2 regions of the Demequina pilifera genome follow, and region 1 is predicted to be linked to the other one. Evidence: predicted binding sites of a transcription regulator. Region 1 holds the regulator's gene; the other holds the start of a gene.
What was found. Region 1 encodes HspR, which represses chaperone genes until heat shock. Its sites were predicted from a motif close to AAGTTGAGTCNNNNNGACTCAACTT; they were not measured.
Positions count from the first base shown of each region.

Region 1 (8,815 bases):
GCGCCGCAAGCGGGTCGGGCGCCTGGGTCGCGTCGACGTCGACCCGCCGGCCCTCGACCTCGATCACGCGGTCCACCGGGAGCCCCTCGCGCGCCCAGTACTCGAAGCCGCCGATCATCTCCTTGACCGCGTAGCCGAGTTCGCTGATCAGGAGCCCGGCCCGCGTCGCGCCGTTGCACCCCGGGCCCCAGCAGTAGACGACGATCCCGCTGTCGGGACCGGCCACCTCGGGAATCTTCGCGGCGAGCTGCGCCTTGGGGATGTGGAGGGCCCCATGGGCGTGCCCCTGGTCCCAGGCGACCTGGTCGCGCGTGTCGACGAGCACCAGGGACGGGTCGCGCGCCTCGAGCGCCGCGTGCACGTCCGACGGATCGGTCTCGAAGGCGAGCTTGGCGGCGAAGTGAGCTGCGGCCTCGGCGGGAGTCGTCATGATCGGGACGCTACTCGGGGCCACCGCGGCCAGTCGAGCGTCGCGTGGCACCAGCGCGAGTCGCCACTGACTTGAGCGGGTTCGACTCAACTTTGGCGCCGTCGGCTTGACAGGCTTTCCCTGACGTGGATACTTGAGCGTAGGCGGCTCAAGTTACGGGCCGGCAGACGTCGCGGTCGGAGAGGCCGCAGAAGAAGGAGGACAGCAATGTCACGAGCAGTAGGCATCGACCTGGGCACCACGAACTCCGTGGTGACCGTCCTGGAGGGCGGCGAGCCCACCGTCATCGCGAACGCCGAGGGCGCTCGCACCACCCCGTCAGTGGTCGCGTTCTCGAAGACCGGCGAGGTGCTGGTGGGCGAGATCGCCAAGCGCCAGGCCGTCACCAACGTGGACCGCACCATCGCGTCCGTCAAGCGCCACATGGGCACCGACTGGTCGACCGAGATCGACGACAAGAAGTACAACGCGCAGGAGATCTCCGCGCGCATCCTCGGCAAGCTCAAGCGCGACGCGGAGGAGTACCTGGGCGAGAAGGTCACCGAGGCCGTCATCACGGTCCCCGCCTACTTCAACGACGCCGAGCGCCAGGCGACCAAGGACGCCGGCGAGATCGCGGGCCTCAAGGTCCAGCGCATCGTCAACGAGCCCACCGCCGCCGCGCTCGCCTACGGGCTGGACCGCGGCAAGGAGGACGAGCTCATCCTGGTCTTCGACCTGGGTGGCGGCACGTTCGACGTGTCCCTGCTCGAGGTCGGCAAGGACGAGGACGAGTTCTCGACCATTCAGGTCCGCGCGACCGCCGGCGACAACCGCCTCGGCGGCGACGACTGGGACCAGAGGGTCGTCGACCACCTCATCAAGGAGGTCAAGAACTCCGAGGGCGTCGACCTCGCCAAGGACAAGTCCGCGGTGCAGCGCCTGCGCGAGGCCGCAGAGCAGGCCAAGAAGGAGCTGTCGAGCGCGACCAGCACCAACATCTCGCTCCAGTACCTGTCGATCGGCGAGAACGGACCCGTCCACCTGGACACCCGCCTCACCCGCGCGCAGTTCCAGCAGATGACTCAGGACCTCATCGAGCGCACCAAGGCGCCCTTCGAGCAGGTCATCAAGGACGCCGGCATCAAGCTGTCCGACATCGACCACGTGGTGCTCGTGGGCGGCTCGACCCGCATGCCCGCGGTCTCCGACGTCGTCAAGGAGCTGACCGGTGGCCAGGAGGCCAACAAGGGCGTCAACCCCGACGAGGTCGTCGCCGTGGGTGCCGCGCTGCAGGCCGGCGTCATCTCCGGTGAGCGCAAGGACGTGCTGCTCATCGACGTCACCCCCCTGAGCCTCGGCATCGAGACCAAGGGCGGCGTGATGACCACGCTGATCGAGCGCAACACCGCGATCCCCACCAAGTCGTCCGAGGTCTTCTCGACCGCCGAGGACAACCAGCCGTCGGTGCTCGTGCAGGTCTACCAGGGTGAGCGCCAGTTCGCCCGCGACAACAAGATGCTCGGCACGTTCGAGCTGGGCGGCATCGCGCCGGCCCCGCGCGGCGTTCCCCAGATCGAGGTCACGTTCGACATCGACGCCAACGGCATCGTGCACGTGGGCGCGAAGGACCGCGGCACCGGCAAGGAGCAGTCGATCACGGTGACCGGCGGCTCGGCCCTGTCGAAGGAAGACATCGAGCAGATGGTCAAGGACGCGGAGGAGCACGCGGACGAGGACAAGAAGCGTCGCGAGGAGGCGGAGACCCGCAACAACGCCGAGACCTTCGCGTACTCGACGGAGAAGATCCTCTCCGAGAACGAGGACAAAGTCCCGGCCGAGACGGCCGAGGAGGTCAAGACCGCGATCGCCGACGTCAAGACGGCGCTCGAGGGCGACGACGCCGAGGACATCAAGGCCAAGCACGATGTCCTGGTCGAGAAGGCACAGAAGATCGGCGAGGCCGTCTACGCGGCCGAGCAGGCCGAGGGTGCGGACGGGGCCGAGGGCGCCGAAGGCACACCGACCGGCGACGGGCAGGAGTCCGCTCCCGAGTCCGACGACGATGTGGTTGACGCCGAGATCGTCGACGACGAGGACGACAAGAAGTAGCGACGCCAAGCGACGGATGCGGGCCACTCCCGCATCCGTCGCCGCGGCCGCTCACGGAGGCTCACATGACAGACGATAATCAGAAGCCCGACGACAACCCGGACGAGAACCCGGAGCCCGAGAACGGCGACGACAACGATTCGCTGGCCCAGGCTGAGGCGATCGTGAACGACGCCGCTGCCGACTACGACACCCAAGGCGGCGACGCCGACAAGGACGAGCAGGACGCAGCCGATGCGATCGACCGCGCCCAGCAGATGGCCGCGGCGCACCTCGCCGACCTGCAGCGGCTGCAGGCCGAGTACGTCAACTACCGCAAGCGCGTGGACCGCGACCGCGAGGTCGCGGGGGACGTGGCCGCCGCGAAGATGGTGGAGGCGCTGATCCCCGCGCTGGACGACATCGCGGGTGCGCGCGAGCACGGCGACCTCGACGAGGGCCCGTTCAAGGCCATCGCCGCCAAGCTCGAGGAGGCGCTCGCCCGGTTCGGGTGGTCGTCCTATGGCGAGGCCGGGGAGGAGTTCGACCCCCAGCTCCACGAGGCGCTGATGTCTCAGCCGTCGACCGAGGTCGAGGTCCCCACGATTCAGCACGTGGCCCAGCCCGGTCACCGGATCGGCGATCGCGTGGTGCGCGCCGCACGCGTGATCGTCGCGCAGCCCGAGTAACCCACCGACACCAGGCGAGAGGAGGCGTGCAGTGACGAGTCAGGACTGGTTCAGCAAGGACTTCTATTCGGCGCTGGGCGTCCCCAAAGACGCCAGCCCGGAGCAGATCAAGAAGGCGTACCGCAAGCTCGCCCGCGATCTCCACCCGGACCGCCACCCTGGGGACACGGCGTCGGAGAACCGCTTCAAGGAAGTGGGCGAGGCCTACGGCGTGCTGTCCGACCCCAAGCAGCGCCAGCAGTATGACGCCGTGCGGGCGATGGGCGGCGGCGGACCCCGCTTCCAGGCCGGAGGCGCCGGAGGGGCCGGATTCGAGGACGTGTTCTCGGGCATGTTCGGCGGTGGAGCCGGTGGTCCGGGTGGCGCCGGCGGAGCGGGCGGCCAGCAGTACCGGGCTCAGGGCTTCGAGGACATGCTGGGCAACCTCTTCGGGGGCGGATTCCAGCGAGGGCCGGTCAAGGGCACGGACATCGCCGCGACGACGGAGGTGACGTTCCGCCAGGCTGCGGAGGGTGCCACCATCACGCTGCGCACCACCACCGGAGACATCACCACTCGTCTTCCGGTAGGAGTGCGAGACGGTCAGAAGATCCGCCTGCGCGGCAAGGGTCGGCCAGGTCAGAGCGGCGGACCGGCGGGCGACCTGATCCTCACGGTCCGCGTCTCCAAGCACCCGGTGTTCACCGCCGAGGGCCGCAACCTGCGCGTGAAAGTGCCCGTCACGTTCGACGAGGCCTCTCTCGGCGCGACCGTCGAGGTGCCCACCCTCGACGGCACCCGCGTCAAGGTCAAGGTCGCCGCCGGCACGCCCAGCGGAAAGACGCTGCGCGTCAAGGGCCGCGGGCTCCAGGCCAAGGACGGCGTGGGGGACCTGCTCGCGACCATCGAGGTCGCGGTGCCGAGCAAGCTGGGCCGCAAGGCCAAGGAGATCCTCCAGGCCTTCGCCCTGGAGACCGCCCAGGACGACCCGCGCAAGGACCTGTACCGGGACGCGGCGAAGTAGGACGGCCGATGCGCGCATCGGCGATAGATTGATCGCACCGCAGGTGCGGCCAAGGAGGGAGGCGCCGTGGACAAGCCAGACGTCGACGAGCCCGTCTTCCAGATCTCCGCGGCCGCCGAACTCGCGAGCATGCACGCCCAGACGCTGCGCCAGTACGACCGACTGGGCCTGGTGATCCCCAGGCGACGCCCCGGGGGCGGCCGTCGCTACTCCCTGCGAGACGTCGCGACCCTGCGCCAGATCCAGCGAATGAGCCAGGACGAGGGCATCAACCTCGAAGGCATCAAACGCATCCTGGCGCTCCAGAAGCGGGTCGACCGCTTGGAGGCCGAGGTCGAGAAGCTGCGACCGCGCGCCGACACGGGTTCGCGCATCTTCGCCTCCGGGCCCACGGGCTCTGTCGTGATCGTCGAGCGCGGTCATCGCGCGCGGCGGGACGAGGGGCGCTCCTTGGTGCTGTGGCGCTCCGTGAACCGCGAGAGTCAGGACTGACCCCGCCACCCAGGACCGTCTGAACGGCCGACTCGCTGTCCACGCAAGCGACGCGGTCGCGTCGGGTCGTGGCGCCGGGAGCGCCTTCGCGTACCTCACCGTCCCCTCGCGCAGTGCCGGCACCTCGCGCACGCGGCCCGCGGCCGCGAGAACCGGCGCGCCCCGGCTGGGGGTTGAGTTGCGGCCACCCAACCTATAGATTTCGAGGACTGATGAGCGTCTCACCGGATCGCCGCGTCACGCCCGACGTCCTCCTGCTGGGGCCGATGCGGGTGCTGGTAGGCGAGCACGAATGCCCAGTGCGGGGCGGCAAGCAGCGGGCGCTCCTGGCACGGCTTGTGCTGAATGACGGCCGCGCGGTCTCCGTCGAAGCGCTCGCCGACGATCTGTGGAGGGGCGACCCTCCGCGCGACACCGCGCACGCCGTTCAGGCTCATGTGTCGCGACTGCGCGCGACGATCGCCGCGGACGTCGAGTTCGTCGATGGTGCGGGCTATCGCCTGGCGCGCGACAGCGTCGCGACTGACGCGCGCGCGTTCCTGAAGGCGAGCGAGCACGGCCGGGCGCTGCTCGATCAGGGTCGCGGCGAGGATGCGGTGGCGCGTCTCGACGAGGCCCTCGCACTCTGGCGCGGCCCCGCGCTCGGGGACCTGGCCACGGTCACTGGGCTGCGTCCGTTCGCGCTGCAGCTGGAGGAGAGGCGGCGCAGCGCCGTCTCCCACCGTGTCGACGCGATGCTGGCGTGCCACCGAGGCGAGGCCGTGATCGGAGAGCTGCGCACGGCTCTCGAGGCGGACCCGCTGCAGGAGCACTGCTGGCGACAGCTGATGCTCGCGCTGCATCAGGCGGAGCGCCATCGCGAGGCTCTGGCCACGTATCACTCCGCCCGCGAGGCCTTCATCGAGGAGCTGGGAACCGAGCCCTCGCCCGACCTGTCGGACCTCCACGTCGCGATCCTCCGTCGCGAGGTTCCCGGGGATCCGGGAACCCCCGCACCTCCGGCACGGCCCCGGGTCGAGCGCGCCCCCGACCAGGGATCGCTCGTCGGCCGCGACCACGCGCTGCAGCTGGTCGAATCGGCATGGCGCGAGAGCAACGCCGGGCTGCGGGTCGTGACCCTCAGCGGTGAGCCCGGCGTGGGAAAGACCCGACTGGCCGCCGAGTTCGCGTCGCTTGCGCGAGCCGCCGGCGCTCAGTCGCTGAGCGGCCGCTGCAGTCGGGACTCCGTCGCGCCGTATGAGCCGTTCGCGGACATCCTGCGCGCGTCTCTCACGAACGAGCACGCACGGGCCGACGAGAAGATGCGTCGGCACGCTGCCGGGCTCACGCGCGTGCTCGCCGACTTCGCGGAGGTCTTCCCCGAGGGCGCGGCGGGCGCCACGGCGCTGGGCGCAGACGCTGAGTACCGTTCGATGGATGCGGTCGCGGCCTGGCTGTCCGCTCGCGCAATGGAGCGACCGCTCGTCATGGTCATCGACGACCTCCAGTGGGCCGACGACCAGACGATGCTGCTGCTCCACCACCTGATGCGCAGCCCCCGAGGCATTCATGTGCTGATCATCGTCACTGTGCGCGATCCCCACCTCGTTCCGAGCACGGCCGCTCAGGGGGAGCCCCGTGATCTCCTACCGGAGCTCCTACGGCAGTCGGACGTCGTCACGCATGTGCCGTTGGAGACGCTCACCGACCACGAGACCGGGCTGCTGCTCGCACACGAGGTGGGCAGGCATGGCGAGCCCGCACCCTTGCCGGCGTGGGCCGAGGCCCACGTCCGGACCGCATCGGGCGGAAACCCGCTGTTCGTGGTCGAGCTTGCGAGGCAACTGCTGGCGGCCGCCCCCGCCTCACTCCAGGAGGTGCCGCAGACGCCGCCCGGCCTGCGCGACGTCATCGAATCACACGTGAGCGCCTTGCCGAATGGCACGCAGTCGCTGCTGCGACGGGCGGCCGTGATCGGGACGGAGTTCGAGTCTGAGATCCTTGCGCGGGTCTGCGACCAGGACCGGGACGCCGTGGACCGCGCGCTCGATCCGATGATCCGGGCGCGTCTCATCGCGCCTGTCGAGAGTGGCGGGCTCCGATTCGCCTTCAGCCACGACGTCGTGCGGACCGTGCTGTACGAGACGATGCCTCCGATGGAGCGCGCCCGCCTTCACACTCAGATCGCGGACGTGCTCGAGAGCAGGCCCGGCCACCACCGGCTCCACGAACTCGCGCATCACCATCGGATGTCGGATGACCCTCGCGCGTCGACCAAGGCGGCGCGCTGCCTGGGTGCGGCCGGCGTCGACGCTCTCGAGCGAGGTGCGCCCGCAGTCGCCGAAAGGGCGTTCACCGATGCGCTCGCGCTCATCGGGCCGGGCGAAGGCGCCGAGCGGTGCGACCTGCTGATCGGCCTTGGGCGCGCTCAACTCCACAGCGCCCGACCAGGCTTCAGGTCGACGCTGCTGGAGGCGGCGCGTCTCGCCGCGGAGCTCGCGGACCCGGACAGGCTGACGGCCGCGGTCTTGGCCAATAGCCGTGGGTGGTGGTCGAGCACCACCGAGATCGACCACGAACGGCTGGCCGGGATTGAAACCGCGCTGTCCTCGTGCGACCCGGACGATCTCGCCATCCGTGCTCAACTGCTGGCCGCATGGGCGACGGAGAACGTCCGTGATCCCGCCAGCCGCGACGATGTCCTGGACGCGAGCGCCAGCGCGCTCGCCCTGGCCGAGTCCTCGGGCGACACGGCGGCGCTCGCCCTGGCGCTGAAGTATCGCTTCCAGGTGACCTATGCACTCTTCGAGGAACCGGTGAACTGCGTGTTGACCGCCGAGCGGCTGCTCGACCTCGCTCGCCGCAGCGGCGACCGCGGGCTGCGGCTGGGCGCAGCGCTGTGCGTGGCGCAATCGACCATGCGCGTCGGTGAGTTCTCCGCTTCCGATCGCCACCTCACCCAGGCGTCTCAGCTCGCAATCGCCCTCAACCAGCCGCCGCAGCGTTGGCTCACCAGCGCATGGAGCGCTATGCGGCTCGTCGTCAGGGGACAGTGGGATGCCGCCGAGGCGCTGATCGCAGAGACCTACGAGTTCGGCACGCGAACGGAACAGGCGGACGCATTCACGTGGTTCGCCGGTCAGCTGTTCACCCTGCGGATGATGCAGAATCGCCTTCCGGAGATCGCCGATCAGGTGCATGCGCAGGTCGACGGCATGGCCGGCGCGATTCCCGCCTGGAGGGCGGCCCTGGCACTGACGCTGGTGCGAACCGACGCCCTCGACGACGCCGCGGCGATCCTCCACGACTTCGCCGGGCGGTCCTTCTCCCAGCTCCCTCAGGACATGCTGTGGCTCAATGGCATGTGCTACCTGAGCATGACCTGCGAAGTGGTGGGCGACCCCGCGACGGCCGCCGATCTCTACCGCGCCCTCCTTCCTCACGCCGGCCTGGTGGCGAACAACGGCACCATCGACGCCGGACCGGTCGACCTCCAGCTCGGCGTGCTGGCGCGGCAGGCGGGGGACGTGGACGCTTCCGCCCGCCACTTCCACGATGCGGCCGCGCTGTGCCGGCGCATCGACGCCCCCGCGTGGCTCGAGCAGGTGGAGAGCCGGCTCGTCGCGGCCTGAGGTGTGAGCGCCGTGTGAGCGCACCCTGTCACAGTCCGGTGTGAACCCATGCCACCACGCGACACGAGGAGCTGCGTTGACCTTCGCCACACGACCATCACGGCGGCCAGATCGACGGCACGGCGCCAGAAGGGCCGCCGCAATCGGCGCCGCCGTCTCACTGAGCATTCTCGCGGCTGCGCCCGCCGCGCACGCGGCGCCGGGGGACGAGGTGAACGTCCCGGACGCGGCGCTCCTGGCGTGCATCAACGATGAGCTGGGCGAAGGCCCCCCGCACCCTGCGACCGAAGGCGAGTTCGCGACGATCGCGTCGCTGGCGTGCACCGACGAGGGCGTGAGCGATCTGACCGGACTCGAGTTCCTCACGGGCGCGACCTCGCTGAACCTCAGCAACAACGACATCGACGATCTCACTCCCCTGGAGAACCTGCCGAGCCTCCAGACCTTGACTCTCAACAGCAACCCCATCACCGACGTCGGTCCGCTCTCCGGACTCACCACGCTCACGAGCCTCGACATT
Region 1 covers NZ_JBMDTW010000003.1:283,511-292,325, forward strand. The annotation lists gene ACNI14_RS06610 (rhodanese-like domain-containing protein) at 1-430, opposite strand, end outside; gene dnaK (molecular chaperone DnaK) at 638-2,521, shown strand; gene ACNI14_RS06620 (nucleotide exchange factor GrpE) at 2,587-3,189, shown strand; gene ACNI14_RS06625 (DnaJ C-terminal domain-containing protein) at 3,221-4,192, shown strand; gene ACNI14_RS06630 (heat shock protein transcriptional repressor HspR) at 4,259-4,684, shown strand; gene ACNI14_RS06635 (ATP-binding protein) at 4,897-8,295, shown strand; gene ACNI14_RS06640 (leucine-rich repeat domain-containing protein) at 8,507-8,815, shown strand, end outside.

Region 2 (8,815 bases), on a different contig from region 1:
CGACTCGACTTCGGCAAGGTACTCGCCTACCGCACGGACGGTGCCGTCTCCGCCAGCGGCGACCACCAGGTCCACGCCGGCCTCGAGCGCGTCCTTGGCCATGCCCCGGCCGGGATCCTCGACCGTGGTCTCGAACCACGACACCTGCATGTCGGGGTGCTCAGTGATCGCCGACGTCAGCTCCTCTTCGAGCTCGGACCTGCTGGTCTTCGACGGGTTCAGGACGATTCCGACGTGCGCTGCGCTCACCGCGAGGCTCCCTTTGTGGCTGTGGACTCGGAGCAAAGGTTGCCTTCTCCGTGGTCTTCCTCAGAGTACGGCACCCCTCGCGCACACCATCGAAAACCGGACCCGGCTTCGACGACAGTGGTGTGCGGGCAGAGCTGGTCCCTCAAGGGCGCACCAGTGTGTCCGCGCGACCACCAGAGTTATGAGTTCGGCGCCAAGTCGTAATTTTCGCTCGCAGAGTTATGACTTACGAGTACTGCTCCGCCAACGTCAGCACGGCGGCCTCGAACGCGTCCAGCGCGACCTCGACGTCATCAGGACGCACGGACTCATCGCGGTGGTGGGAGATGCCGTCCTTGCAGCGGATGAAGAGCATGGCGTAGTCGCACAGGTCGGCGATCGCCATGGCGTCGTGGCCCGCCTTGGACAGCAGGTGCATCGGCTCGGCGTCGCCCGTCGCGCGGATGCCCTCCGCGATCGCGAGCGCCAGCGACTCCCCCACCTTCGTCGCGCGGGCCGCGTGCATCTCGGACACCTCGAAGGCGAGGTTCCGTGCGGCGGCGGCCTTGCGCGCCGTCTCCTCGATCTCGCGCCACACGTCGTCGCGGACGGCGTCCGACTCGGCGCGCAGGTCGAGCGAGAACTCCACGCGCCCCGGGATCACGTTCATGGCGCCAGGGAACGCCCTCAGCTTTCCGACCGTGCCCACGGCCCCGGCGTCTCGCGCCAGCACCTCGACCGCGGACACCACCTCGGAGGCGCCCAGCAGCGCATCTCGCCGGCGACCGTACGGCATGCCGCCGGCGTGGCCGGCCTCGCCGACCATCTCAAGGTCGAACCGCCGCGCGCCCATGATGCCGCGCACCACTCCCAGCGCCCGGTCCGCGTCCTGCAACAGCGGCCCCTGCTCGATGTGCGCCTCGAGGTAGCCGATCACGCGCGCCGGATCCAGCGCCGCGTCCCCCACCCGCTCAGGGTCGAGCCCGAAGGCCCGAAACGCGTCCCACATCGTCACGCCGTGGGCGTCCTGCAGACCCCACCACGTGTCGTCCCAGGTCCCGGCGACCGCGCACGAACCCAGCAGGGTCCGCCCAAAGCGGGTGCCCTCCTCGTCCGCAAAGCCCATCACCTCGATGCCGAACGGCAGCTCCACGCCACGGTCGCGCAGTCGGCCCACGACCGCGATCGCCATCAGGGTGCCCAGCACCCCGTCGTATCTGCCCGCACCCGGCACCGTGTCCAGGTGAGAGCCGAGCAGAAGCACGGGCGCATCGGCCGTCGGCCCTGCCAAGGTGCCCCGCTGATTGCCGGCCGCATCCTGCCACGCCGTGAGGCCCGCATCGGCCATCCACTCGCCCACGGTCCAGTTGGTGCGCGCATGCTCGGGCGTCAGGTAGCTGCGTTCGATGCCGTCCACTGCCGCGGAGATCTCGGCGAGCACGTCGCAGCGCGCGAGCACCTCCGCCGCATCACGCTTCGATGAGGGCTCAGCGCTCACGCGGACGCCCCGTACACCTCGTAGGCCGCGTCGACCCCGGCCCCGGCGGGCATCCGGTGCCCGGCGCGGCGGAGCACCGCCTCGAGGGCCGCGAGCGTCTGCAGTACCGCGTCCGTCCGGGCGTTGTAGCCCATGGTGCCCAGCCGCCAGATCTTCCCGTGCAGCGGGCCGAACGAGGTCCCGATCTCGATCCCGAAGTCCTCGAGCATCGCGCCGCGCACGGCGTCGCCGTTGACCCCGTCCGGGATCTTGACGCCCACCACGTTCGACATCTTGTAGGCGAGGTCGCCGAACGGCGCGAGCCCCAGCGCCGTCGCCCCATCCAGCATCGCCCGGCCGTGCAGCTGGTGCCGGGTCCACGAGTCCGCCAGGCCCTCCTGCATGAGGATTCGGGCACACTCGCGGGCGCCGTACAGCATGGTCGTGGCCTCGGTGTGGTGGTTGAGCCGGCGCTCGGACCAGTAGTCGAAGATCTGCGCCATGTCGAGGTAGTTGGAGCGAATCGGGTGGGCCGAGACGGGGTCACCCTCGTCGCGAATGCCCTCCTCGATGGACTTGCGCGCCTCCACGACGGCCGCGGCGCGCTGCGAGAACGTCACCGGCGCCGAGCCCGACGGCCCTCCCAGGCACTTCTGCAGCCCGGCAGTGGCGACGTCGATGCCCCACTCGTCGACGCGGAACTCGTTGCCGCCCAGCGTCGCGGTGCAATCCGTGTAGAGGAGCGCCCCGAGCTTCTCGCACAGCTCTCCGAGCCCCTCGAGCGGCTGGGCCACCGTGGTGGACGTGTCGCCATGGACCACGGCGAGCACCTTGGGGCTGACATCGGACAGAGCGGCCTCGAGAGCCTCCTCGGTGAAGACACGCCCCCACTCGGTCTCGATCGTGTGCACCTCGGCCCCCGCACGGCGGCAGATCTCCGCCAGCAGGTGACCGAACCGACCGAAGATCGGCACCAGCACCCGGTCGCCCGGCTCGAGCAGCGACACCAGCGCCGCCTCGATGCCGGCCCGAGACGTGCCGTCGACCACCATCGTGTGGTCGTTGTCGGTGATGAACACCTGCCGGTAGAGGTCCATGACCTCGTTCATGGTGTCCGTCATCCACGGGTCGTACTGCCCCACGAGCTGCGCAGACATCGCGCGCAGCACGCGCGGATCCGCGTTGATGGGGCCGGGGCCCATGAGGAGGCGCTGCGGCGGGTGAATCGACTTGGGGATGGTCACCCCGCCATCATGCCAAGCCCGGGTTACCTGTGGGTTTCGGGAACACGGCCGATGCACGGGCCGGGTCGCGCCGCGCGCTCACCCAGCGCTCGATTCAGCCCGCGATCCCTCTACCGCAGTGCGTCGACCCATCCCAAAGCGATGTCGATGAGCGCGAGATCGCTGCCACGCGGCCCCACCAGGCTGAGCCCCACCGGGCCGCCGTCGAGCTCGAGCAGGGGCACGGACAGCGCGGGCCGTCCGGTGATGCCCGCCACCGCCGTGATGCCGAGCGTCGCCTCGCGCACCTCCTGAAGCCGCTCGGGCGGGGCGTCGAGCGCAGGGGCGACGGAACTGGTCGCGGGCAGCAGCAGGATGTCGTCGCCGAGAGCGGCGTCAATTCTCTCGCGGGCCGCGCTCTTGGCCTCGAGCGCCTCCGCCTCTTGGCCCCCCGTGACCGATGTGGCCCACGCGAACCGCTCCGCCACATCGGCGGCGAGGGCGCCCGGGTGCGCCTCGACCCACTCCTGCCACGACCGAGCCGCCTCGGCGGACTGGGTGTACCGGAAGATGCGGAAGAGCTCGGCCGGGGCGGGCATGTTGACGGGCTCGAGCGACGCGAACACCCCGTGAGCCGCAAGGGCGTCGATGACGTCCGCCAGCCCCAGGCGCACGTCGGAGTCCGCGGCCTCGAACAGCGACGCCGCGACGACGGCCCGGTCGCTGGGGATCGAGCGCTGCTGGTCCTGGCGGAGGCTCGCGGCGGCGGCCGCGCGCAGGGTGGCCCCATCGCGTGCGAGCCAGCCCGGGGTGTCGTATGCGGGGGCCAGCGGCAGCGCGCCGGCCAGCGAGACAGCGCCGTGGGTGGGCCGCAGTCCCCACAGTCCCTGGTAGGACGCCGGAACCCGGATGGATCCCGCCGTGTCGGTGCCCAACCCGATGGTGGCGTGCCCGCTGGCGACCGCGGTGGCGGGACCCGACGAGGACCCGCCCGGGATGGCTCCGGGCGCGGCCGGGTTGGGCGGCGTCCCGTACGCACCGTTCTTGCCGGCGATCGAGTACGCGAACTGGTCGGTCTGCGCGATTCCCCGCACCGAGGCGCCGGCGCCGAGCAACGCGGCGACAGCATCGGCCGGCTCCTCCTCGACGGCGGACTCCGCAAGGTAGGCCGGGACCCCGGCGCCGATGCGGTGCCCCGGCACCGCGAAGACGTCCTTGACCGCGACGGTCTCGCCCGCGAGGGGGCCGTCCGCGGCCGCGGGCACGAGCGGGGATCCGAGCACGCGCCAGACCCGACCGTCCATCGCCGGCGGGGGTGCGCTGACGTGCGCGGCGGTGATGACCCACCCGCCCGGCGTCGCGCCCTCGTCGCCGCTGCGCTCCCACAGCTGGGTGACCAGGCCGCGCCCGCCCTTGTCCGGCGTGTTGACGGAGGTGACGTATGCGTGGGTGTCGGTGAGGGGGCGCACCTGGATCTCGGTCACCGTGCGCGCGGGCGCTCCCCCGCGCCCGGTGCGGAACCTGTCGATGCTCTCGCGCCCCACGAGGAGGCCGGCGCCGTCCCCGCGCATCACGTCGGGGCCCGTCGCGAAGTAGGCGCCCAAGAGGTCCACGTCGTCCGCCATCAGCGCGGCCTCGTAGCCCCAGAACGCATCCATCAGCTGCGGCGGCGGCTCGAGGCCTTCCGGGAGCTGCAGGATCGCCTGCAGGTCGCGAGCCGCGTCATGGGCCGGGTGCTCGCTGGACTCACTCATCTCGTACCGCCTCGAAGTCGCTGATTCGGATCATCGCGTGCACTCCCTGCACCAGGTCCACCACCTGGGAGATGCGGAAGTCCGTCGCGGCGCTCAGGTACGCGTAGGCCAGGTGCGCCTCCATGCCGTACCTCGCACTCAGGATCGCCACGGCTTGCCGCACGCACGCGCGCATGGCCTCGTCGAGGTCCGCGTCGAGGCCCGTGGGCATCAGGTAGTCAGCGGACTGACCGAGCGGGCCGGCCAACTCGCCGAAGGCCCTCATCGCCTCGCGCTGGGGCACCACGTCGAACCGCACCGTCGCACGCAGCGAGGCCTCGAGCGCCGTGAGCGCCACCTCGCCGTCTCCCTGCGCGAAGTGCGGGTCTCCTAGATAGGCCAGCGCGCCGGGCACCTGCACCGGCAGGTACACCCGGGTGTCGGCCACCAGCTCCTTGATGTCCAGGTTGCCGCCATGCGCACCTGGCGGCACCGAGTGCGCGCGCTCGTCGGTGTCCGTCGCCACGCCGATGATGCCCATGAACGGGGCGAGCGGGAAGCCGGTCGTCGGGCGCCCGCCGTCGCGGCCGGGAAGCCAGCCTCGCCACTGCCCCGCGGTGTCCGGGCCGATTCCCGTGAACACGCTCACGTTGTCCGGGCTCGACGGCATCTCTCCAGGCAGGGCGCCGCGCCCATGGCGATTCGAGATCACGCCGTAGGGCACGCGCGGGGTGAAGTCGAGCAGGTCCACCACGAGCAGGTCTCCCGGCTTCGCGCCGCGCACGGCGATGGGACCCGTGACGACGTGAGGGCCGTCCTCCTCCCCCCTGCCGCCGCGAGAGGCGAGCTCGGAGGCCTCGGCGAGGACCGCATCGGCGCTCACGCCGTGCCCCGCGAAGAACGCCACCGGATCCGACCCCTGATCGGGCAGCAGGCCCTCGTGAGACAGGGTGTCCACCACCACGGTGGCGCCGCGGTCCACCGTGAGGACGGGGGCGTCGTTCCTCGCGGGCAGGCGCCCCCACAGCGCGGTGTCCGTGCCGACGGGAAGGTAGGTCGCGCCGTCGGGCACTCCCTCGCCCCGGCGCAGCACCCCGGCGTATTCGCCCATGCTCACGTCTCCTGCCTGGTCGGTGCCCTACTCTTGTTCGAGACTACCGGCGCCCTGGCCAAGGATGGCTCCACCGCAAGCGCGGTGCGGGGCCATTGAACACGAGGAGGCCGCCATGCGTGACGCCATGCGACGAGACGTCGCCCGCACTCATCTGCTGCTCATGCTCGCGCTGACGTTCTCGACGGGCGTCATCGACGCGGTGGGGTACCTGGGCCTCGACCGCGTGTTCACGGGCAACATGACGGGCAACGTGGTGATCCTCGGCATGGCGCTCACCGGGGTCGACGACCTGCCCGTGCTCGGCCCCGTCCTCGCGCTCATCGGCTTTCTCGTGGGTGCGGCGATCGGCGGGCGCACGCTGCGCACCTTCGATGCCGGCTGGTCCAACAAGACCACGCTGCTGTTCTCGTTCGTGGCCGTCACGCTCATCGCCTCCGCCATCGTCGCCACCATCGAGTCGGAGCCGCCCCACTTCCTGGCCTTCTCCGTCACGACCGCGCTCGGACTGGCGATGGGCCTGCAGGCGGCCGTGGCGCGCCACATCGCGGTCAAGGACATCACCACCGTGGTGGTGACGTCGACCATCACCGGCCTGGCTGCGGACTCGTTCGCGGGTGGGGAGGGCCTGAACTTCTGGAAGCGCCGCATGGGCGCGATCCTGCTGATCGGCGCGGGCGCATGCGCCGGTGCCCTGCTGCTCACCATTCACATCGCCGTGGGCATGCTCGCGAGCGCGCTCATCACCGTGGTCGTCACGATCGTGGGGCACGTGTCCAAGCCCCAGCCCGGCGACCTCGCCGAGGCCACCGGCCTGTAGCGCCCGCACCTGCCCCGCCCGCGCATCGGCGGCTTCACGCCACAGCGTCCTGCCCGCTCAGCGCTCGCTTTCAGCCCGGCTGCGGCCAGTTCTGCACACACCGGTGACGTATGCGGCATGTGCGACACCAGTGCAACCCCACCGGCCCCGCACGTCCCTTGCGTCACGGCCGTGTGCAGAAGTGGCGCCCGCAGGACGGCGGTGACGCGCGTGCCGATCTCCCTCAGCGAACACGCTCTTTTCAGAGTTGCGCGGCCTCGACTCAAGTCTTAACATGAGTGGTATCGGCTCAACTTTGCAGCCGACGCCGTCGGAAGGCGGTGACATGACACTTTTCAGGAGGTTCACCATGGCACGAGAGGTCACTCGTCAGACGGTCCCGGCGACGGCTCAGTCGCTGTGGCAGGACGACTTCAACCGGATGGTCCGCCAGTTTTTCGGAGACTCCGACGCGTCGCTCGCGGGCGCCTTCAGCCCCGCCCTCGACGTCGAGGAGAACGAGGACGGCTTCACCCTTCACGTCGAGCTGCCGGGCGTGACGCCCGACCAGGTGGACGTGTCCATCGAGGAGAACGTGCTGACCGTCGCCGGCCAGCGCGACTTCTACTCCGACGCGAACGCGGACGGATTCAAGCGCATCGAGCGCCGGTTCGGCCGGTTCCACCGCGCGGTGCGACTGCCCGACCGCGTCGACCCCGAAGGGATCGAGGCGGCGTACCGGGACGGCCTGCTCACCATCACGGTGCCCAAGGCCGAATCCGCCAAGCCGCGCCGCATCCAGGTCGCCACGGCGTAAGCCGCGCCGACATGCTCAGGGCCGGGCCCGCCCCCACGGCGGCGCCCGGCCCTTTGCTGTGCGTCGACGGCCCCTACACCGCCGACCACCCGCCGTCCGAGGGCAGGATCGCGCCGTTGACGTTGTGACCGTCATCGGACAGCAGGAACGTGATCGAGGCGGCGAGCGACTCGGGGCCGACCGGCGTGGGCATCGCGCCCATGGCGGTGCGGATGCGCCTGCCCCCGAGCTCCGAGTCGAAGCTCGCCTCGATTCCGGTGATGACCGGCCCGGGAGCCACCGCATTCACGCGGATGCCCTGCGGGCCGTACATGAACGCGCTGGACTTGGTGATGCCCACCACCGCGTGCTTGGACGCTGTGTAGGCCAGGCCAGCCGCAGAGCCTCGCAGCCCCGCCTCCGAGGTGATGTTGACGATCGACCCCGCGTGAGCGTCCAGCATCGCGGGAATGACCGCGCGTGACAGCTTGAACAGCCCCGTCGCGTTGACCGCCATCACGCGGTCCCAGACCTCATCGCTGACCTCGTGAAGCGGGGTCATGTTGTCCATGATCCCTGCGACGTTGGCGAGACCGTCGATCCGATCACCCGCGGCGGCCACGATGGCGTCGACGTCGTCCTGTTCCGTGACGTTGGCCACCACCTTCACGATGTCGGCGCCCGGGTTCTCGGCGACGAGCTCCTCGAGTCCGGGCTCCTTGATGTCCACCGCGATCACACGCCCGCCCTCACGCGCGATGCGTGAGGCAGTGGCGCGGCCGATTCCGGACCCCGCGCCCGTCACGATCACCGTCTTGGCCGCGAAGCGGCCCTCGGTGATCGACTCGACGAACTCGGGCAGCTCGATCTCCTCGTCCTCACCGGCGCCCTCGGGGGCCGATGCGCGGGCCGGGTCGGCGGGGGCGCTCGCCGGGTCGTAGGCCTCCGCCTTCACGACGAGCTGCGCGATGGCCTCATCGGTGAACTGCCCCTTGCTCATGGGGATCAGCCTCTTCATGGCGAACCCGCGCACGGGCTTGAGCTGCGACTCGTCCGAGCCCGCCTCCGCGAGCATCGCCCGCAGCACGGGCCCGCCCTGGGGATGCGCCAGCCAATCCTTGATCTTGGTGTCCCCGCTCAGGCCCGTCGAGCCTGGCCGGGCAGCGGCCTCGGAGTCCTCAGGTGCAGTCGTCTGGTCCTTGTCGTTCTTCTTGCCGAACATGTCGTTCTCCCTTCCGCTCAGGCCTTCGCGGCAACTCGCTGCGCGGCATGCCGCGCGCCCAGGTAGCCGAACACGGTGGCCGGGCCGATGGTCGATCCCGCGCCGGGATACGTCCGACCCATGACCGCTGCGGTGGTGTTGCCCGCCGCGTAGAGGCCCTCGATGGGGGCTCCGTCGGTGTCGAGCACGCGCGCGTGCTCGTCGGTCAGGAGTCCGCCCTTGGTGC
Region 2 covers NZ_JBMDTW010000001.1:169,159-177,973, forward strand. The annotation lists gene ACNI14_RS00745 (diacylglycerol/lipid kinase family protein) at 1-249, opposite strand, end outside; gene ACNI14_RS00750 (allantoate amidohydrolase) at 476-1,726, opposite strand; gene pucG ((S)-ureidoglycine--glyoxylate transaminase) at 1,723-2,949, opposite strand; gene ACNI14_RS00760 (AtzH-like domain-containing protein) at 3,060-4,682, opposite strand; gene ACNI14_RS00765 (acetamidase/formamidase family protein) at 4,675-5,772, opposite strand; gene ACNI14_RS00770 (YoaK family protein) at 5,888-6,592, shown strand; gene ACNI14_RS00775 (Hsp20/alpha crystallin family protein) at 6,942-7,388, shown strand; gene ACNI14_RS00780 (SDR family NAD(P)-dependent oxidoreductase) at 7,462-8,589, opposite strand; gene ACNI14_RS00785 (FAD-binding protein) at 8,607-8,815, opposite strand, start outside.
Region 2: ACNI14_RS00775 (Hsp20/alpha crystallin family protein) is a predicted target of HspR. The motif match lies at 6,864-6,888, and genes of this name have one in related genera.